3 regions of the Clostridium oceanicum genome follow, and region 3 is predicted to be linked to each of the others. Evidence: riboswitches for the same ligand, from Rfam matches in the RefSeq annotation. Region 3 holds a riboswitch; each other region holds the start of a gene.

Region 1 (7,575 bases), on a different contig from region 3:
GGAACTTCTTGAGGTTTAGGTAAAGGTTGTAATATTTGAGGCTCAGGAGTAACAAAAGTATCCGTCCAAGTTAATGGAGGAATTTCTTGAGGTTTAGGTAAAGGTTGTAGCATTTGAGGCTCAGGAGTAACAAAAGTATCCGTCCAAGTTAAAGGAGGAACTTCTTGAGGTTTAGGTAAAGGTTGTAATATTTGAGGTTCAGGAGTAACAAAAGTATCCGTCCAAGTTAATGGAGGAATTTCTTGAGGGTTAGGTAAAGGTTGTAGCATTTGAGGCTCAGGAGTAACAAAAGTATCCGTCCAAGTTAATGGAGGAATTTCTTGAGGTTTAGGTAAAGGTTGTAGCATTTGAGGCTCAGGAGTAACAAAAGTATCCGTCCAAGTTAAAGGAGGAACTTCTTGAGGTTTAGGTAAAGGTTGTAGCATTTGAGGCTCAGGAGTAACAAAAGTATCCGTCCAAGTTAAAGGAGGAACTTCTTGAGGTTTAGGTAAAGGTTGTAGTACTTGAGGCTCAGGGGTAACAAAAGTATCAGTCCATTGTTTTGTTGCAGGAGTAAGTGTATACCATGGAATAGTATGTATTGCAGGTGTAAGTTCAGTCCAAGGTATAGATTCTTTTGCAGGGGTAAGTGGAATCCATGGTGTTGATTCTTCAGGTTGAGGCTCGATAACTTGTGGTTTAGGAGTAATTATTTCAGGCTGAGGTTCAACTACTTCTGGTTTAGAAAGTTGTAAGTTTTTAAATAAATTCCAATCAAATCTAAAACTATGCAGTTCAAATCCTTGACGTTGGTGTAAATTTTCAACTATTGCTTGACCATCTATAGCGTTACCTCTACCGGTCAAAGTAGCATTAGGAGCTAGAACGTTTCCTACTAATTCAGTAGATGAAAGATTAATTGTATCAGCATTAGGGAAAACCCATAATATTTTTTTAAATACTTGAGCAAGAGTATTCTTATTGTTTTTAATGAAGGTAGTGGTTAATCTATCTCCATTATATGTAAGTGTTCCAAAATTAAAGTTTACAGAGGATTGATTGGATTTTATTATTAAAAAATCTGAATTTTCCAAATTACCTAAGTCAATTGTATTGCCATTTTTAAGTTCATCAATATTATTTATATTTGCGATTTTAACCCTATCATTAGTAGGGGATTGAACTATTTTTTCATCAGTTGAGTTATTAGGAAAATTATCATATAATTTATTTACTTTTTGGATTGCAGAATTAATATCCCTTTTATACTCATCAAATGCATTTGTAATTGTTTGTTTAGGGAGTACTCTTATTGCTCTATGCATCCAATTAGGAAATATGTTTTTAAATTGTTCATTTGTTATTGTAACACTTTGAGCCATTAAATTTGAATTTCGGTTACTTGATTTAGAGAGAGTTCCACCAACTACTAATGCGCAATAATCATTTACAGGATATGGTATACCCATAACTGCTGATCTAGAGTCCATATACACAGAATAAGATTCTCCACTATTACTTGTTGGAGCATTTAAATTTCCTAATACTGCAACTGGACCTTCAGAGTCTGCATTTTCAGCTGACATGTTTCCAAAAACTATTCCATTGTAATGATTTATATCACCTAGTGTTGGGTGTGCAAATACTTTATTGTTAATTCCAAATGAAATCAAAATGTTTATTATTAATGAAATCAATAATATATTTGCTATGTTTTTTTTACTTTTGTTTTTCATGGTGTCATCTCCTTTTTTTAGAAATTAATATATTTATATAAAATAAACCCTATGCTTAAAATAAACATAAGGTAGGTTGCATCACTAACTCCATACATACAAGATGCCCAAATAAGTATGTATATCAAAGTTTCCCTGAAAGGATATATTATTTTTTACAAGTTAATATATTTATATAAAATAAACCCTATGCTTAAAATAAACATAGGGTAGGTTGCATCACTAACTCCATACATACAAGATGCCCAAAATAAGTACGTATATCAAAGTCTCCCGAGGTGTATATACACATTTTATAGATATTATAATAGCATGGTATTATTTTCTTTGCAAGGATTTTTTTATATCTGATAATAATATATTTATATACTAATAATGATATATTTATAAAATTATACTAGGAGGGTTAATTAGAATATTTTAAATAGGGTATAAATGAAAATGAAAGGATCCTATATAACTAGTATAAAAAAATATTTTTATATTTTTATATATGGTAAAATTATAATATAGGCTCATATTATAATATAAATATTTTAAACTTTAGGAGGAAAATATGAAAAATAAAAAAGCTATACTTGTAGTAAGTTTTGGAACAAGTTATAAAGACGCACTTAAAAACTCTATAGAAAGTACAGAGAATATTATAAAAGATAAATTTAATGATTATGATATAAAAAGAGCATTTACTTCAAATATGATAATAAGAAAAATTTTAAAAAGAGATAATATAAAAATAGATACTCCCAAAGAAGCCTTAGAAAAATTAAAAAAAGAACAATATGAAGAAATTATAGTACAGCCTTTACATATTATGTTTGGAGAAGAATATGAAAAAATAAAAACTGCAGTAAAAGAATATAAAGATAGTTTTAAATCTATAAAACTTGGAAGACCTTTATTATTTAAAACTAAAGACTATAAAATAGCTGTGGATGCATTGAAAAATCAAATGCCAAATAAAGTAGAAAATGATGAAGCAGTTATACTTATGGGACACGGAACAGAACATGAAGCTAATGCAGCCTATTTTCAATATGATTATTACTTAAAGGAATATCTAAATAGTAATATATACATAGCTAATGTAGAAGGAGTTCCTTCTTTAGATTCTGTAATACCAAAACTTAAGGGAAAAGATATAAAAAAAGTTTTATTAATGCCATTTATGCTTGTAGCAGGTGATCATGCAAAATGTGATATGGCAGGAGATGATGAAGACTCATTTAAAAATATATTAAAAAGTGAAGGCTTTGAAGTAGAGATATATCTTAAAGGATTAGGAGAAAATAAAGAATTTCAAAATATATATGTAAATCACATAAAAGATTCTATGGAAAATAATTAATGGTGACCGTTTATGGAATATAACAGTAAATATCCAGGGAGCTTTGGAGAAGTACTTCAAGGTAATTTTAAAGGAAAAGATATTTTAGTATCTTTTCCTATAAATTTATATACTAATGTTAAAATTTTTAAGAATGATTTAAAGAATCAAAATGTGAGAGTTAATAATTTAAATATAAATAATACTATAGAAACTAATAATATAAGAATTTTTAGAAAAAATTTTAAAAATAATAAGTTTAAAATTTTAAATAAAACTGAAGGCAAAATATATAGTAACATAAAGTATAGAAATAATTTTAAAGCTAGTATGTTTATGAAAAAAATCCTTGAAAATTGGGGATATAGTGATTTTTATAAAAAATTTCATATAGAAATTAAAAGTCAGATACCAAAAGGTAAGGGACTTGCTAGTAGTACAGCAGATATTTGTGCTACTTATAAAGTTTTAACTAAAATATTTAATAAGCCCTATTTAGAAGAAGAATTAACAAAATTTTCCCTAGAAATAGAACCTACAGATAGTATTATATTTGATAAATTTAATATATTTGATTATAAATATGGAAAATATAAAGAAGAAATAGGAGAATATATAAAATTTTACATACTTGCATTTGAAGGAAATAGAATAATTAATACTGTTAATTTTAATAAAAAAAATTTACCTTCTATGGAAAAAGTAGATGATTTAGTTCCCATTCTAAAAGAAGGAATTTTGAAAAAAGATATAGATAGAATATCTTATGTGTCTACTGAAAGTATAATTAGAAATTTACATAGAGTGACTTATAGTTATTTAGATTTTGTTATTGATTATAAAAATAGAACTTACGGATCAGGGATTATAGGAGCACATAGCGGAAATGCTTTAGGGATAATATATAAAGATAAAGAAACCTTAAATAAAGCATTGAAAGGGTATAAGCCCTATGGGGATTTGAGAGTATATCCTTTAGAAAGTGTTACTTTCAAATAACCTAATTTATATATAAGGTATATTTTTCACTTTTTATTTATTTGCAATTTACATATGAATAGTTAGATTATATTATTGGTTAAGTTAAGATTTTAATGGAAAAGAGGTAGATATGATGTCAGAGGAAAGAGGATATGTTCAAGTTTATACTGGAAATGGGAAAGGAAAAACTACAGCAGCACTAGGAATATCTCTAAGAGCTATATGTGCTGGCAAAAAAGTTTATTTTGGACAGTTTGTAAAAGGAATGAAATATAGTGAACTTAAAACTCCAGAACTTTTAGATAACTTTAAAATGCAGCAGTTTGGTCAAGATAAATTTATTTTTAATAACCCGGAAGAGGAAGATTATAGATTAGCAAAAGAAGCACTTTTAAAAATAAAAAATATTTTACAATCAGGAGAATATGATTTAGTTGTTTTAGATGAAGCAAATATTGCTATGTATTATAATTTATTTTCTCCTTGTGATTTAATAGATATATTAGAAAATAGAAATCCTAAAGTAGAAGTTATAATAACTGGAAGATATGCAAAGGATGAAATAATAGAATTTGCAGACCTAGTAACAGAAATGAAAGAAATTAAACATTACTATAAAAAAGGTGTCAAAGCTAGATGTGGAATAGAAAATTAAAAAATTATTACTTTAAAAGTAAGTAGAATTAATGTATAAGAATTTTACAAAATTTTATTATTAAAATTTAAAATTTTAAATGACTTACACTAAATGAATGATTTAGTGTAAATCATTTGTTCATCTAAAAGGATAAAAGTAGTTATTTACTAGATATTTAATAAAAAATATTTAATGAATTATGGAAATATATATTTTCTTACTTAAAGTCTTTTAGGTATTTTTTTAAATGTTCTTTTACTTTTGGAGAAGCAAAGGAAGCTTCTATAGAGTTTTCATAAATTTTTTTAAAATCCTCTAAAGTTAATCCTTGAACTTCATTCATGATATTATATTCTTTATTTAAGTCTGTATTTGATACTGTCATGTTATCTGTATTCATTGTAACTTTTATTCCGTCATCTAAGAATTTTTTAAAAGGATGAGAGGCGTAGTCAATAACTGCTTTAGTATCAATATTACTAGTTGGACACATTTCTAAAGGTATATTTAGTTTTTTTACTAAATTGTAAGCTTCATCACAGTCTTTTATATATACACCATGGCCTATTCTTTCTGCATGAAGTAATTTTATAGATTTAAGTACATTTTCACCAATGCCAGTTTCACCAGCATGTATTGTAATTCTGTAACCATAGTTTTTAGCTAAGTTTATTGCTCTTTCAAATTTTTCAGGAAAGTTCTCATTTTCACTAGCACAAAGGTCTACAGCTACAACTCCTTTATTTAAATATTTTTTTCCTTTTTCAATAACTTCAATTGCCTTTTCTTCAGATGAAATTCTCATACAGCAAAGTATAAGATTAGTTTCTATATCATATTTTCCTTCCGCTTCTTTCATTCCAGATAAAACACTTTCAACTATTTCTTCAAAAGTTAATCCTTTACTAGTATGAAGAAGAGGAGCAAATCTTATTTCTATATATTTTACATTAGATTTTGCAGCATCTTCTACTAATTCAAAAGATATTCTTTTTAAGTTTTTTGTTGTTTGCATAACTTCATTAGGTATTTGGAATTTTTCTAAGTATTCATCTAATGATTCACAGTTTTTTGATACGAAAAGGTGATTATTTATAGTATCTATTTTATTATAAAGATGTTCTAATTTATCTTCTTTTATTATATCTACTACAGTTTTTGCTCTAAGACATCCATCTAAATGACAGTGTAATTCTATTTTCGGTAATTTATTAAAGTTCATATTGTCCTCCTATATGTTTTGAATTTTACAATGTAAATATTTTGTATTGTAATTTTTTATGTGATAAGAAAAAATATTTTATATTCAAATCTTATAAAATATATAATATTTAAGATTTAATGTCAACTATTTTAAAAGAATATAATTAAAATTTTAAATAATGTGACATTTTACCTTTATATTTCATTGTATATATTAAGGAGAGGAATATTTAAATAAAGAACTAAGTATATATAAAGCCTTTCAGAGGTGAATGAAATGAAGAAATTTAAAATAAAAAATAAAAAATTTTGCACTATAATTTTGCTTTTTATAGCTGTTATTCCAACTTTCTGTACAAGCTTTTTATATAAAAAAATGAATAGTGATGAAGCTATAGATAAAATAATTAATTCTTTATATACTATAGGTAAGGATGAAGAAAAGAAAATTGTGAATAAATCCGATAGTATATTAAATAATTTAAACTTAATTTCTCATACAGAATGTGTTCAAACATTGGAACCAGAACATTTTGATGAATTGATTGAATTTGTAAAAGGAAAAAATAAAGAAGTATATGATGAAATACTGGTTATAGATAAAAATTATTCTATAGTTTATGGAAATAATTTTGATAGAGAAGTTATAAAAGAAAAAGAATGCGTTAAGTCTGCTATTAATGGACAGACAAAAATAACACCTTTAACTAAAAATGAAAAAGTTGAATATATAGAAATAGGAGTTCCTATTTTTAAGGAAGATAAAGTTATAGGATTGATATATTCTAAAGTTAATTTAAATTTTTTAAATGAATCAGTAATAAGTTCAAGATTTATTGATGAAACTACAGAAAGTTATATAGTTGATAAAAATGGGGTTCTTGTTACAGAATCTAGATTTGTACCAGATTCTGTAGGTAACTTAAGAGTTGATATAAAAAAAGTTAAAGCAAGTATAGATTATTCAAAACAAATACCCTATAAAGACTATCGGGGAAAAGATGTATATGGTGTATATTTTGATTTACCATTTAACGATTGGACTCTTATAGTAGAAGATGATCATGTTATTTCACAAAAAAATAATAAAGAGATAGTAAAAATAGGTGAAATAATGGCTATGGTAGAAGCTTTAATAATAGCAATAAGTAAAAAAGGATTAGATAGTTTAACTAAATCAATAGAAGAGGGAAATTATGATGAAAATCATAAGAAAGAATAATAATTTTAATTAAACAATTTAGTTAGTATTAAATTTATATATTTAAAAACTATGTTATAGCTTATAAAGATAATTAATAATTAAATTTAGTTATCTTTATTTTTTATTATTTGGTAAATTATAAATTTTTTAATAAATTCATTACTTTGTTTTTAGAAAAAACATATCATATTTTATTTATTATTTATTTTAATATCCCTAAAAGGTAAAATGAGTCTTACCTTACAAAAGTGTAACCCAAAATATTCAATTTATTATTAGAGAGTTATAGAGTAATTTTTTATTTAAAGGTATAATAAATATTGAAAAATACACAAGATAATTATAGACTAATACTTTAATTTATAAATGTTATTTTGGTAGGAGAATAAATAATGAATTTAGTTAAATTAATTATAAGAAATTTAAAGAAAAATATTTATAATTACTATTTGTATTTTATAGCTATTTTTACAAATGTAATGTTATACAATGTATTTCAATCTATAAG
Region 2 (7,575 bases), on a different contig from region 3:
TATTATAACAGGAAAAGATATTGATGGAACAATTAAATTAAATCCATATCAGTTTCTTTGGATTAAATAAGGAAACTAATGTAGTTATATGAAATTAAATCATGTATTTATAAAATGTTTTTAAATAACTTTTATAAATACATGGTTTTTTATTGGTTAAACAATTATAAATTTCTTGAATAAATTAATTAGTTTAACATATATAGTTTAATTTTTATAATCTAAATATCTTAAAAGATAAAGCTATTATATATAACTATGTGTATATAAAGTGTAAATATTATATAATAATAAATAAGAAGAAATGGAATAAAGGGTAAGTACTAAAGAAAAAGGAGAGAGGTATAATGAATAGTTATGTGCACATTGCTTTAGGAGATTCGGCGGCAGGATGTTTAAAATATTGTTTGAAAGAAAACAAAGATAATATATACTTTGGTAAAGTAATGAAATTTACAGATGATCTTTCAACTGGAAGTATATATAAACTTGATGAAAATATTAAACAAAGAGATTTATGGTTAGAACAGTTATATGGTAAAACAGGAGTTAAATACTATATAGCACCTAATAAAAAGTTAGATGCAGAATTTATTTATAATGAAATAAAGAATATTTATAATGGTACATTAAAAATACCTAAAGATTTTAAAGTTGTTATCTGGCATGGAAATAATGTTATGGAGCAAATTTCTTTAAGATATATAATGAATACATTTAAAGAGTATGAACTTTATGAGGCGGATGTTTCAAAATATATAACTCATGTATATGACAATCAAGAATATAAAGTAAGATGTGTGGCAGAATGTAGACCACAAGAATTAGAATTAGTGCTAGAAAAAATTTCTCCTATAGATGATGATAAGAAAAGTGAGCTTATAAGTCAGTGGAATAACCTTCAAGAGAGTAAAGCTACATTAAGAATTTTACAAAATGGAAAAATTGTTAGTGTAGGAGAAGATTATTATGACAATGAAATATTAAGATTTCTTTCAAAGAAATTTAAAAATGCTCCTAGAGTAATAGGCAATGTTCTTGGTACTTCTCACCAAATAGTTAGTGATACATTTATAGATTATAGATTAAGAAATTTAATAGAATTAGATAAGGTTGAATATAAAGGTAAACTTAAAACTATGAGGGATTTTGAAGTTAAAATAAAGGACAAATAAAATATAACATAATATAAAATAATTCTATAAGAGTTAAAATAGTTTTATCAATTTTAATAAAGACTAAGAAATCATCTTTAGTTAATTTCTTAGTCTTTATGTGTTAAAAAATACTATTTAGTTTATATTTTTATAATAATCATTTTTATTATACATCTTTATCATCTTTAACAAACAAACAAGCCACTATACTTATAAATCCAATCCATGAGTTGTTTAAAATATAAGATAATATGAGTCCTAGTATTATAATAACAACAGCGAAATCAATATCATTATTAAAGTTATAATGATTAGTATTTTTTACGTAATTCATATTGCCACATCCTTAAATATTTTAAATAATTACTTTAACAAATATTATTTCGGTTGGTTGCTATTATTTTTAATAAATAATTTTAATTTATTTTAAAAAATATTTATTTATATAAAAAGATGTTTATCATCTTCATCTTTAATGAAAGGGCAGGCTATTAAAGAAACAATCCAAGCTTTAGGTATAAGAGGTGTTAATATTATTCCAATCATTACAATTACAAAAGCAATATCAACATCACCTTTATAAGGTTGATTGTTTATTTCTGTTGTATTTTTCATATGTATCACCTTCTTAAGTATTTATACAATAAAATACTTAGGCACATTCAAATAAATAACTGGTTATTAGGATAATATATTTTACAAACTATTTTTTCTTTTGAAACTACTAATAGAAAAATGATTAGTAGAACAGAAGTAATTGTATTTCATAAAATATCTGTAATATTTATTTTTCTATGTCTCATTACAAATTTTAGTGTTTTTCAATTTTTATATGTATTTTATTGGCTTTATTTATTGGTATTTTTTATAATACATTTAACAATATGTATTATAAGGTATCAATTTAGAGAAATCTTATATTTTAGTTACTAATAAATTATTTATTGGTAGAGGATGTTATAGGTGATTTCCTATTTTCCTCCTTATATTCTGTTGTAATTGAAAAATGTGGACTAAGCTTATTTCTAATATCTTTTATAAAATTGCAGGAATCTAATAATGTAACCATAGGAAATGCAAGAAAAAAAGATAACAATAATGTAATTGTTTTTTGAATAAATTTCTTTTTTTGTATAAATGAATTAATAATCAAAGATCCGTTAATTATTAAAAGTATTATTCCAAGTGGAGGAAAGAATAATTCTGATAGTTCCCAGGCCACAGTTCCTATTAATCCTTGTATTATGTAAATACTTATCCATAAAGTAAGTAATAATAGTGTTATTAGATAGTTAAGTATTTTATTAAAGTGTTCCGTATCCAACGTTTAAGTCCTCCTGAAAAATTTGGTTATAAATTTATATATAAGTTTTTCACCTAAATTAATATTATTAAATTAAAAACTAAATATAATTATACCAAAATAATTTTAAAATTACCATAAAGTTACAAGAATAAATTAACAAAAGATTAATATTAATTAAATAAATTTAAGAGAAATAGATTACATATACAGAAAGTAGTAGATTTATTAAAAAATATTTATTGTTAAATTTTAGAACAGTATTAATATGGATAAATTTAGAAAAATATTTTTTAATGTAAACATTTTATAATAGTTGACATTTCAACTATTATAAAATATCATATATTTAATTGAATTTTAAACTAAGTATTTAACGTAATAAACAAATTGAATTTTTTAGTTGGTAAAAAATAGTTAAAGGAGGAATAAAGAATGTCAATATATAGTTTTAAAAATGATTATAGTGAAAGTTGTCATCCAGATATTTTGAAATCATTAGCCAAAATAAATATGCAGCAAGAAGAAGGGTATGGGTATGATTCTCATACAATAAATGCAATTTCTAAGATAAGAAAGTTGCTTGGAGATAAGAATGCTTATATTCATTTTATATCAGGAGGAACTCAGGCTAATTTGATAGTTATTTCAGCTTTTTTAAAACCACATGAAGCTTGTGTATGTGCAAATACTGGTCATATAGCTACTCACGAAACTGGTGCAATTGAATATACTGGACATAAAATAATAACAGTTACTTCAAAAAACGGCAAATTAACTCCAGAGCAGATTGAAAAAGCTATAACTCCTTATAATTGTGAGCATTTTGTAAAACCAAAACTTGTTTATATTTCTAATGCTACAGAAATTGGTACAGTATATACAAAAGAAGAACTAAAAAACTTAAATGAATATTGTAAATCTAAAGGACTTATACTATTTGCTGATGGTGCAAGACTTGGATCTGCACTTTCTGTTAAAGAAGCTAATTTGACTTTGAAGGATATGTATGATTTTACAGATGCTTTTTATATTGGTGGAACTAAAAATGGAGCACTTTTAGGAGAGGCTATAGTTATAAGAAATGAAGCTTTAAGAGATGGATTTAAATATAATGTAAAGCAAAAAGGAGGATTACTTGCAAAAGGGCAAGTTTTAGGAATACAGTTTGAAACTTTGTTTAAGGATAATCTTTATTTTGATCTTGCAAATCATGCAAATGAAATGGCAAAACTAATAACTAAAGGACTAAAAGAGGCTGGAATTAAATTTTTAACTGAATCTTTAAGCAATCAAATATTTCCTATTTTAAAAAATGAAGTAATCGAAAAATTAGAAAAAAAGTTTGGATTTTATATTTGGGAAAAAGTAGATGAAAATTATTCTTCAATTAGATTAGTTACTTCATGGGCTACTAAAAAAGAAGAAGTTTTGAAATTAATTGAAGAAATTAAAAAATTAAATAATTAAATATAAATTATTTATAAAAAGATTCTCATAATTTTTATAGTAAATTTGGATCTTCAAAATTTAGAAAGAGTTAATTGATATGAGCAATTTATATATTTATCTAGAGTTTGTGAATATCCTGGAATTGATTTAATAAAGCTATCAAGTATTCTAAAAAGTGATAAAACTACAATTACTAAGAGTATTTTTAAATTTATGAAACAAGAACTTGTAATTAAAAAGAAAGATGAAATTTATAAGGGTTCTTATAAATTCTATCCTAAGGATAAGCCTAAGCAGGTATATTGTGAAATTATAAGAGAGAAAAACAGAATTATAGATACATGCTTTAAGGGATTTAATAAAAAAAAGAAAAAGGTTCTTGAACTTATTTATAGGATGGAAGAAAATATAAAATCAGAGTGGTATGATATAAAAAAGTATAGTGAAAAATAAGCACTAAAATTTTAGTGCTTATTTTTATTTAATGAATTTGAAGTTTACAAAAGATTCTATGTTGCTATAGATATAATTATCTTAATAATTGAAGAATTCCTTGTGGTTTTTGGTTTGATTGATAAAGCATTGCCTGAGTTGCTTGTACCAATATATTGTTTTTAGATAAATTCATCATTTCTTTTGCCATATCAGTATCCCTGATTCTACTTTCTGATGATATTAGATTTTCAGAGGAAGTAGATAAATTATTTATTGTGTGTTCTAATCTATTTTGATAAGCTCCAAGTTTAGCTCTAAAAGAAGAAACTTTTTCTATTGCTTTATCAAGGTCTTCTATAGCTGCTGTGCATTTTTCATGACTTGAAACATCTAAAGCATATTCTTTAATTTTCCTATTAGTGTTATTAATTATTCTCTTATTTAAGTTCTTTGTATGTGTTTGTGTGAATTTAATAGAGTTAGTATCTTTTATAGATAAATTAGAAATTCCAAGAGAATTTGCCCCCATATCACATAGCTCTATATTAAATGATTGATTTTTATTCGCTCCTGTTTGTAACTTTAGGTTTAATTTATTAGATTCAAATTTAATATCAAATGGACTATCTTGATATATACCTATCATTCGGACTAATTTTAAGTTGTTTTTTTCTACTTTTGATAAATCAAAATCTATTGAAGTGTAATTATCATTTCTTTTTATTGTATTAAATAAATTTAAAGCTGTAATATCTTTATTTTTTCCTATGTTGAATTCATTTTCTTTTAGTAGTTTATTATTTTTAGTGTTTCGTATCGCTATATATCTTTTCCCATCTAGTATTAATACATCACCATTTTGAAAGTTTTTATTTATTTTAAATAGCATTTCTTCAGTATTTAAATCACTTCCACCTTCTAAAGGAGTAGCTTTTTGTGGCTTGGCTATATTAGAAAGGGATGAAGCTGAACAGGTTATTTTTTTAAATAAATTTGTTGCATCATAATTTTTATTAAGTTCATTTTTTACGTCTTCTATTGTAGATGTAATATTTCCTGACTTATTAGTAGAAAGTATTATTTTAATGTTATAGTATGGTAGACTTTCAATTGTGTTTTTATTAGAAATTTTAGCTTTAACAAATGAATTACGTATATCTAAATATTGGTTATAATATTTAGGTTTTATGAACTCTAATTTTACGCAATTTCCTAATGATCCAGGAGTAGTATATTCCAAATTCAACCCTTGAATTGTTGTCTTAGCTGTGGTGAAATCTGGTTTGTTTTCTCTTTTTATTATAGTAATTTTATTTTTAACAGTACTTCCTTTAAATAATTTTTGATTATTAAATTCAGTGTGATTACTTATCTTGTTAACTTCTGATGTTAATTGATTTAGTTCATTTTGTATATGCTCTCTATCTTCCTTTGAATTTATATCATTAGATGCTTGTACTGCAAGTTGTCTCATTCTTTGAATGAGTGATTCAGTCTCTTTTAAAGCACCTTCTGCAGTTTGTAGTAAGGAAATACCATTTTGTACATTGTTTTTAGCTTGTTTTAAACCTCTTATTTGTCCACGCATTTTTTCTGATATTGAAAGCCCTGCACAGTCGTCACTAGCGCTATTAATTCTAAGTCCAGAAGATAATTTTTGGGTGGATTTATTTGATTGAAGAATACTTTTCATCATATTTGTATGTGTAGTTATTGCATTAGTATTAAGGTTAATTCTCATTAAAGGGTGCCTCCTTATTTAATTCCTATAATTTGTATACTTAATAAAAGTTGTTTTTTAGTTATAAATTTATTTAAAAAAATCAGATAAAAAAACCTATGTTCATTAAATTATGAACATAGGGTAGGTTGCATCACTAACTCCATACATACAAGATGCCCAATTTAAGTATGTATATCTACGTTTCCCTTAAGGTATAAAATTCTTTTAAATAGCTTATCTGTATAAATTTTCTTATTTACTAAATTTGATTTTTAAAGATATGTTAATTAACTAAAAAATTATAGTTTTTTTAATAATAAAAAAACCTATGTTCACAAAATTATGAACATAGGGTAGGTTGCATCACTAACTCCATGCATACAAGATGCCCAAATTGAGTATGCATATCTACGTTTCCCTGTTAATTATATATTCTTAAATAATATATGAAAATTATAGCATAAAACTAATAAAAATGGAAATGTTTGGAGTGGATTATAAGTAATTCGTAAGTTTTTATTACAAATTGTATAAAAACTTACGATATTGTAAGTTAAAACATTGCTTTTGTAAGTTGCTTCTATGGCTGCAAATTATGATAAACATTACAATATTAACTATAATAAAGATATTTGTTAAAATATTTTTGCTTCAAATAGTTAAAGTAAAATTATCAAGCAGGAGGAGATATATGGGTATTTTAAAAACAGAATTTACAAAAAAAATTAAAATCAAATCTAATAAAATATTAATGGTATTTTTTATATTTATGACCGTTGGTTGTATGTTTTTTAAACCTACATTAGAAACTGAAAATTTTCATATTGATAAGCAATATAAAAAAGTAATAGATACTAGAAGTACAGGAGTTATTGCTAATCAAAAATTTCAAAAAAAGATTGATTCACTAAAAAAAATTGCCGATTCTAATGTAGAAAGTATGGCTAAGTCCGCAAAAGAACAATTAAAAGATAAAAAATCAAATGGATATAAAGATATATTGTTTTGGCAAGTTTTCAATAGTAGAATAAATAACCCTTTAATGATGGTATATTTTTTAGCTTTTATAATAATGATGTTTTGTACAATTTATACAGATGAAGTAGTAAGTGGAGTAGATAACTTAATTCTCTCTAGCAAAAATAAATTTAAAGTATTAAATTCAAAATTATTATTAGGGGTATTGATTCCAAGTATTATATATATAATTTATTTAATATCTCAATTTGTACAGTTAACTTTTAAATATGGTACACCACAAAATGGAAATTTACAAGCTTTTAGAATATTACAGCCTCAAACACTATTGGATGGAAGTATTTCTATTAAAAACTTTATTTTAATTAAAGTAGGATTTATATTATTTTTATTAATAACATTTTCATTAATATGTGTTTTGTGTTCATTCTTATCTAAAACATCATTGAAAGCTATATCTTTAATTGCAGCTGTATTTGTATCATTTAAAGTTATACCTTATATGAGCTTCTTACCTAAAAAAATTA
Region 3 (7,575 bases):
TGACTCTGCCTCTCCCCCCTCTAAGAAAAGACTCATAGCTTCTTCATTGTTTAAAACCCAATTAATAAAGTTCTTCTTCTCCTGAGTATTTGCAAATTCTTCAATTGTTGAAGCTCCAGCTTTTCTGATGAATTCTCTTTGAGCAATAGCTTTTTCAAAATTTGCATCTTTTAAATAATTAGTTAATGTACCTTTACTTGTATCATCGCCAACCTTTTCATTAATAAATGTTGTTAATTCACTGAAAAATTCAGAATATTTTACAGCTTCAGTAAGTGTTGGCAAACTTACCTCATTTGAGCTTGCTGATACATTAAATGTATTCACTGGCAAAAGTGAAAAAAGCATGCTCACAAATACTAATAAAGATATTCTTTTGTGTTTTTTTGTAATCATTAAATCTATCCCCCTATTGATAAATTTGTATAAATATGAATTGGCATTAATACCCATTCATTTTATCCTATAATAATTATCGAAAAAGTTTAATATTTATTAATATTATATTAAAGAAAATTTTAAAATACAATAAAAGCCAGTAATATTTTGCCTATAATATATACTATTTATTTAAAAGCATACCTTATATCAGAATTTAGCATAGTATATAAAGTAAAATATGGTAAATATCTCATTATAGCTTTAATTAAAAGATAAAAATTTTAATAATAAAAATACATATAAAAAAAGCATCTATTATGTAAAAACTATTTTGCCCGCTAAAAATATTAATTTACAGAATATATGCTTTTTAAAATCTTAAATGTAAGAATCATAAATTTTCATCCTACAATTTTACATAATAAAAAAGCTTTAAGAGAAAACTCTCAAAGCTTTTTATTAGTAAATATTTTCTTATCTTTATTAAAATTTATTTTTACTTTTAGCCATATTAAAATCCAACAAGTATGTTATAAAAAATGTAAGTACAAATATAAGAGTATATTTAAAAGCTTTACTTATATTTAAACAACCTAAACCAGCTATTATTATATAGTAGCAAACAAATCGTAATATAAAATTTATTTTTTTATTCTTTATTAAACTAAGCATTAATATCTCCTTTAAAAACTTATGTAAATTTGTAAAACTTTTCATCAACTATAAGGGACATACCATAGAATCCTAAAACAAAGGGAAGTAAAATGGTCCATTCTAATTTATAATATAGATTACTTGAAAAAAGCAAAAAACCTACAAAGCATGCAACTATGATTATGTACTTTAAAATTTTAAGATATATATTTTTGTTAAAGATAAAAACTAAATTTCCTATAGCAAGGGCTAAAATAGCTACAGTCATGACTTGCATAGCTATATTAAAAGTATTAATAAAACCTAAAAAATACATATCTGTAATAATTATAAACATGAAAACATTAAATGAATGCTTTAAAACTATAATATTACTTGTTATTACTTTTTTATAAAAATTCTCTTCTTTAGCTATTTCTTTGTTAATAAAATCAAATAACCTATTAGTAATGCATTCACAGGAAAAAAGCATTAAAATACATGAGTAAATAACAGCATAAAAAACACTTACTTGGCTAAGATTATAACGAATTTTTCCTACATAAGATATAACTATAACACAAATCCAAAATATTAAATCTCTTTTTCCAAACATAGAATTCTGTTTTAATTCATTTATTTTTAAATAATTCTTTAGTAAAATTCTCATAACATCCCCCAGTAAAGCAATTTTATCTAATTATATTATAATTTTACCATATTTTCATTTTTCTTCAATGATAATGGATACACTATTAAAGTTAGTGGTAATAAAGCTATCCATCCTAATTTGTAATTTATATAATTAAAAATCAAAGCTAAAATGGCAGAAATCATAAATATTAGGATATTCTTTTTAACTTTAGACGTGAAATTTTTCGTATAGACAAAATTCAAATTTCCTATACCAGATGCTAACATTATTAAACTTATAAACTGAACTAGTAGTTCTATTGATTTAATAAAGCCTAAAAAATATATATTTACAATTATAAGTGGCAAAACATATTGAAAACCATCTGTTAGCATTGCTATATTACTTATTAGTACTCTTTTATAAAATTTTTCTTCTTTAGGTATTTTTTTATTTACATCTATATAAGATTTATTTGTAATATGCTCACAAGAAAAAAGCATGGCAACCGCTGAATAAATTATAAAAATAAATATATTAAATCCAAAGATTCTGCCCTCTTTTCCAATCATAAAAAATATTATTCCATAACATATGAAACGTACAATTTCTGTGATAACAAATTTAGAGTATTTGCCTTCTGTTTCTACTTTCATATATCCCTTTATTATATCTAGCATAATGTCCTCCACGAAAGTCATTTTTGCTAATTATACCATATTTTTCTATAACATTCTAATAAAATAACCTAGCAAAAATCTAATTTTATTAGATAGATTCCTAGGTTTTTCAGTAGATGTAATAATCTATTTTATATAAAACTTTTAATTTCATTAATAAATAACCTATCACAATCAGGAATTTATATGATTAAAAAGGCATATGTAAATCCGCAGAAATCACAAATATTATTTTCCTATTGAAGTAAATTAAGAACCCTTTTATTGTTTAAATCTGACTGGAGAAGCATTGATTGTGCTGTATCTTTAAGAAGTTTATTTTTTGCAAAGTCAATCCAAGTTTTTGCTATATCACAATCCATTATTCTGCTATTAGCTTCAGTTAGATTGTCTGAAGTAGTATTTAAATTATTAATAACATGGTTGAGCCTATTTGTGTAGGCTCCCAATTTAGCATTAAATGAAGAAACTTTATCTAATGCTTTATCAATGATTTGTATAGGATCCTCTGAATTTATCATTTGTGGTATAGAAATATTATAGTTAGAAGTTGTACTTTCTATTGAGTCAAATTCTCTTGGCATTCCTTTATTTATTGTGGCTTCCACATGAAATGTATTTGGTACATCTGATGGAATTATTCTTCCGCTTATTAAAACTTTAACTGCAAAAGGATCAAAATTTTCTATTAAGTTGCGGTGCCTCATCCATGCATCATTAACTCTCCAAGCTCCATCTATTAAAGCTTGATTTACTGCGCTCTGCAATGTATTTACTGATGAATGTGATGCTAAAGATATAACTAAATCCCCTCTAATCCAGCTTGCAGAAGTGTAATCACCTGAGTTTTTAACTATTGTTATTTTAAATTCTTTTCCTAATACTAAATTGTCCCTGCCTACATTTACGTCAACAGTAGCTCTTCCTACATTTGAAAATGTAGCTATTTGTCCACTTACTGATGCAGTAGGTTTTGTAGGATCTGGATTAGTTGGAGTATTTGGTTTTTCTGGGTTAGTTGGGGTATTGGGGTCATCTGGTTTTGGGTTGTTGGGGTCTCCTGGGTTAGTTGGGTTACCTGGAGTATTTGGGTTATTAGGATCCTCAGGTTTATTTGGATCACCGGGGTTACTTGGAGTATTCGGATTCCCCGGGTCAGTTGGGTTACCTGGAGTATTTGGGTTATTAGGACCCTCAGGTTTATTTGGATCACCGGGGTTACTTGGAGTATTCGGATTCCCCGGGTTAGTTGGGTCTCCTGGAGTATTTGGATTCTTTGAATTTGCACCTATTTCATTATTTAATATATTAAGATTATATAGCCCCAAAGAATCAACACTTATTCTATCAAACTCTAATTTCATTGTTTGCTCTCCATTTGCTCCTATTTGTAAAAACATATTAGAATTATTTTTAGGCCCACTTCCCCAATTTATAGTAACCTTTTTAAGGGGCTGGTCATTTTCAAGTGATTGGTCATTTTTTAATAAACTAGTTTTATGGATTACTGACTTATTATCTAAAGCAGTACCTACTCCATCTAAGCCTAGAATAGAGCCTACATCTGATTCATCCTTATTCCAATCTAGAGTTATATTATTTTCCACAAAATCCTTAGCATTTAATTTAAAATCATCTATAAAATTGTCAAAAGAACTAATACTTGAATCTGTATTTAAAGTTATAGAGTTTTTTAATGCATCCAATCCGTTTTCTGTAGATGTTTTTATAGAATTCATAAAATCTTTGATATCACTAGAAGCATCTAACTTACTATTTAAATATTTCATTATTACATATGAAGCTGCATAATCTTTATCATCTCCAAGCCAATTAGCTCCATTTAGTAAATCTACTCCCCTTGAAATTAATTCATTTAGTTTATTATTATCAAATTCTCCCTTCAAATTAGAAATAACTTGTTTTAAGCGTTCATCAGCACCTATAACTAAATCAGCACTTCCTTCTTTAAACCAATCAGGTATAGAACTAATTTTGTCCATACCAAACTCAGAAATCATAGCTATATGACTAAATTCATGAGTAATTATTCTATCATAAGAAACTTTAAGATTACTATCATCCTGAAAATCCTTTAAATCTATATTCAAATTCAACTCTTCATTGTTACCAGAAACGGAAGATACCTCTCCCCCTAAATCTCCGTTGAAAATATTAATGTTTAGTTTAATGGGATCTTCTATATTAAGGCCTAATGCCTTATCTACTGTATTTTGAGCACCTTTAAGCCAACCAGATTTTAAACCATTTAAAATAAACTGCCTAACTTTATTATTACTTTCAGATTCAACATCAAAAACATTTCTAGAATTAAAATTAGTATTTTTAGATATACTATCTATTTCTAAAACCAATTCATCTATTTCCTTTTGAATACTTAATTTATCATCTAAAGTATTAGTATCATTTTTTGCACATACAGTTAGCTCTCTCATTCTTTGTAACATTTCAGTCATTCCTTTTAAAGCTCCTTCAGCCGTTTGTATAAGAGAAATTCCATCCTGTGCATTTTTTGAAGATCTATATAAACCTCTTATTTGAGATTTCATTTTTTCAGAAATAGCAAGTCCTGCTGGATCATCTTTAGCTTCATTTATTTTAAGTCCAGAAGATATTTTACTAATTGAACTGCTAAGGTTACTTAATGCTCTATTTGTATTTTTAAGTAAATTTTTTTGGTTATAAGTATTAATAAATATATAAATCCCCCCACTCTATAAAACAAAGGTATATACTGCTATGGAAACTATTCACTTCACTAAAATTATGATAAATTCCTATTATGGTAAAAACTTATGTTAAAAACTATTAACTTTACTAAAAATAAAAACGAAACCATATATCATAACTAAACTATTCGCTTACTAAAATAGAGAAAATACTTCCCCCTATTAAAACTATTCTCTCTACTAATAATAAAAACAAAACCCACCCCATACTCATAAAATCTTATGAATATAAGGTGGGTTGCATCACTAACTCCATACATATAAAGATGCCCAATTTATAATATGTATTTCACAGTTCCCTTTACAATATGTAATTTTTTATATTTAAAATTCAAACCGAATTTATAGTTTAACTTAGTTTCCAGTTTACAATCAATTAAAATCTTAGATACCATTGTCTTTAAATTAAAACATATTACAATATTTTACATGTCATTTATTATTATACTATAAATCTAAAGATATAGTTACAAATATATCCTATTTTTGAAAATAGTATGTGTTATTACCTAGGAACAATTATTAATTACTCAGATTATATCACATGAAGATTAGGAATTCAATAAATATTTCCAATTTTATTGGTTAAATAAACCATAGGATTAATAAATAAAGCAAATATCCCACTTAGAGGGTTTTAGAATTATCAAAAACAATATATAATTTATAATAAAATTAAAATATAAAAATAAATTAGATTGATAAAACCTTTTTACATAATTTTATATTAAAAACTTATAGAATCTTTTAAGTTTAGCCCTAGATCTTTAGCTTGTTTAATAGCTTCTATAACAAAATCATCATATATATATTCTGGATCGTGAGCATCTGAATTTACAATTACAGGTATATCCTTGTAGTTTTTAGCTACATACTGCCAAAATTCTTTATTAGGATAGTTTTTATTAACTCTTAATCCATTTGCATTATATTCTATAATAACATCATTTTTTATACAGGCTTCTAAAATTTCCTTAGCAATATTTTCGCAATGTTTATCCCATTTACTATAGCTATTCATAAATAAATCTGGATGAGCAAATATTTTAAATAAGCCTGTATTAAGAGCTTTTAAGGCCTCTTTTTTATATAAGCTTAATTCCTCTTTGGTTTCTGCAAAAAACATATCTACTATTTTATCATCATTTATAATTACAGCATGGTGTCCTAAAATAAGGTAATCCGTTAATTTAGATAACTCATCATAATAATCATGTAACTGATGAAAATATTCACATTCTAATGATTTTAAAACTTTTATAGAAGGATACTTATTATTAACTTCATCTATTTCTTTTAAATATGTTTTTAACTCTGAGTAGTCCATTCTATCACCAAGAACTCTACTATCTTTAAATGGAGCATGACAGCTTATTCCTATCTCTTCTAATCCCTTATTTTTTGCTGCTTTTACATATTCTTCTATCTCACCTTTAGCATGTTTACAACGATAATGATGTGTATGATAATTAGTTTTTTTCATCATACCTTCCTCTCTTTTTCTTTTTTTAATAATTTTTATATTTCAAGTTGTGATTTATATATAAGTTATCTACTATAATATACTTTTAGCTTCTAATATTCAAATATATAAAATACCTCTTTTAGCTAATCCTATAAATAAATCATTATTTTAATAGAAAATACTAATTTATTAAATACCCCAGGGAATCTTTCTAGGAAACCTTTACAATATTACAGTATAGTTTGACAAAATACGATATGAGAGTATAATACTTTTTATCAATATTTTTAAAGCTATTATTTTTTTATAAAAAACTATTATAATACTCCGATTACTTAATAATTCATACATATATCGAAAGAGGTGAGACTAGTTATATTAGATATATAGCTTAAGAAAAAATAATTAAATAATATAACAGAAGAAGAAATGAAATTAAGTAAAAATAACTTTATAACTTCAACTAAAATTTGTTCAGCCTTACTTTTTATATTTTTAGTAGAATATGGTTTTTTAGGTATTTATCCTGCCTTATTAGGTGCCCTTGCTGGACTACACTGTTATTTTGTAAATTCTAAAGGATTTTATAAAAAAAGAATATTAACTAGAAGTATTAAAATCCTTATATGTTCTAATATTGCTCTACTACTAAAATATATAACTATGCAAAATGAAGCTTATTGCTTAATAACAACCTTTTTATTTACAGCAATAATAGTATTCTTTTCATTTGATGAACACATGAAAGGTTTTATGAATCACAGGCCTATTCTTTTTATATTTGTTTATTCTATTTACTCAAAAACAAGTCCTAATGCTAAAGACATAATAGCTGTATCTTTAGCTGTAATCATAGCCTGCATAATTACAATGCTTATGCACAATTTAGATCTTAATAAAAATATGAAAAAATCTATAGAAGATTACATTGAAAAATGTATAAAAGAAGTGAGATCTCATAAAGAAAATCTTGATGTAGAAAAAGCTCAAACTGACAGCTATGAAGCATACAAAAACTTTTTATCGGAATTT

The links. Region 3 has a riboswitch for cyclic di-GMP ahead of ABDZ71_RS10960 (flagellinolysin). Riboswitches for the same ligand answer to the same signal wherever they lie in the genome.
Positions count from the first base shown of each region.
Region 1: linked by a shared signal. The riboswitch ahead of ABDZ71_RS08680 (collagen-binding domain-containing protein) and the one ahead of ABDZ71_RS10960 (flagellinolysin) in region 3 are both predicted to bind cyclic di-GMP.
Region 2: linked by a shared signal. The riboswitch ahead of ABDZ71_RS05905 (flagellin N-terminal helical domain-containing protein) and the one ahead of ABDZ71_RS10960 (flagellinolysin) in region 3 are both predicted to bind cyclic di-GMP.

Region 1 covers NZ_BAAACG010000008.1:553,302-560,876, reverse strand. Annotated here, with positions in the region: gene ABDZ71_RS08680 (collagen-binding domain-containing protein) at 1-1,715, opposite strand, end outside; cyclic di-GMP riboswitch class II at 1,777-1,859, opposite strand; cyclic di-GMP riboswitch class II at 1,915-1,998, opposite strand; gene ABDZ71_RS08675 (sirohydrochlorin cobaltochelatase) at 2,272-3,063, shown strand; gene ABDZ71_RS08670 (GHMP family kinase ATP-binding protein) at 3,076-4,041, shown strand; gene ABDZ71_RS08665 (cob(I)yrinic acid a,c-diamide adenosyltransferase) at 4,157-4,678, shown strand; gene add (adenosine deaminase) at 4,878-5,882, opposite strand; gene ABDZ71_RS08655 (cache domain-containing protein) at 6,141-7,085, shown strand; gene ABDZ71_RS08650 (ABC transporter permease) at 7,460-7,575, shown strand, end outside.
Region 2 covers NZ_BAAACG010000006.1:517,316-524,890, forward strand. Annotated here, with positions in the region: gene ABDZ71_RS05870 (sugar phosphorylase) at 1-70, shown strand, start outside; gene ABDZ71_RS05875 (DUF1835 domain-containing protein) at 348-1,175, shown strand; gene ABDZ71_RS05880 (hypothetical protein) at 1,324-1,491, opposite strand; gene ABDZ71_RS05885 (hypothetical protein) at 1,599-1,772, opposite strand; gene ABDZ71_RS05890 (hypothetical protein) at 2,095-2,481, opposite strand; gene ABDZ71_RS05895 (threonine aldolase family protein) at 2,902-3,930, shown strand; gene ABDZ71_RS05900 (MarR family transcriptional regulator) at 4,126-4,365, shown strand; gene ABDZ71_RS05905 (flagellin N-terminal helical domain-containing protein) at 4,442-6,088, opposite strand; cyclic di-GMP riboswitch class II at 6,203-6,285, opposite strand; cyclic di-GMP riboswitch class II at 6,414-6,497, opposite strand; gene ABDZ71_RS05910 (hypothetical protein) at 6,762-7,575, shown strand, end outside.
Region 3 covers NZ_BAAACG010000010.1:95,040-102,614, forward strand. Annotated here, with positions in the region: gene ABDZ71_RS10945 (DUF4073 domain-containing protein) at 1-396, opposite strand, end outside; gene ABDZ71_RS10950 (hypothetical protein) at 1,073-1,684, opposite strand; gene ABDZ71_RS10955 (hypothetical protein) at 1,720-2,328, opposite strand; gene ABDZ71_RS10960 (flagellinolysin) at 2,565-5,054, opposite strand; cyclic di-GMP riboswitch class II at 5,303-5,387, opposite strand; gene ABDZ71_RS10965 (histidinol-phosphatase) at 5,806-6,561, opposite strand; gene ABDZ71_RS10970 (FUSC family protein) at 6,973-7,575, shown strand, end outside.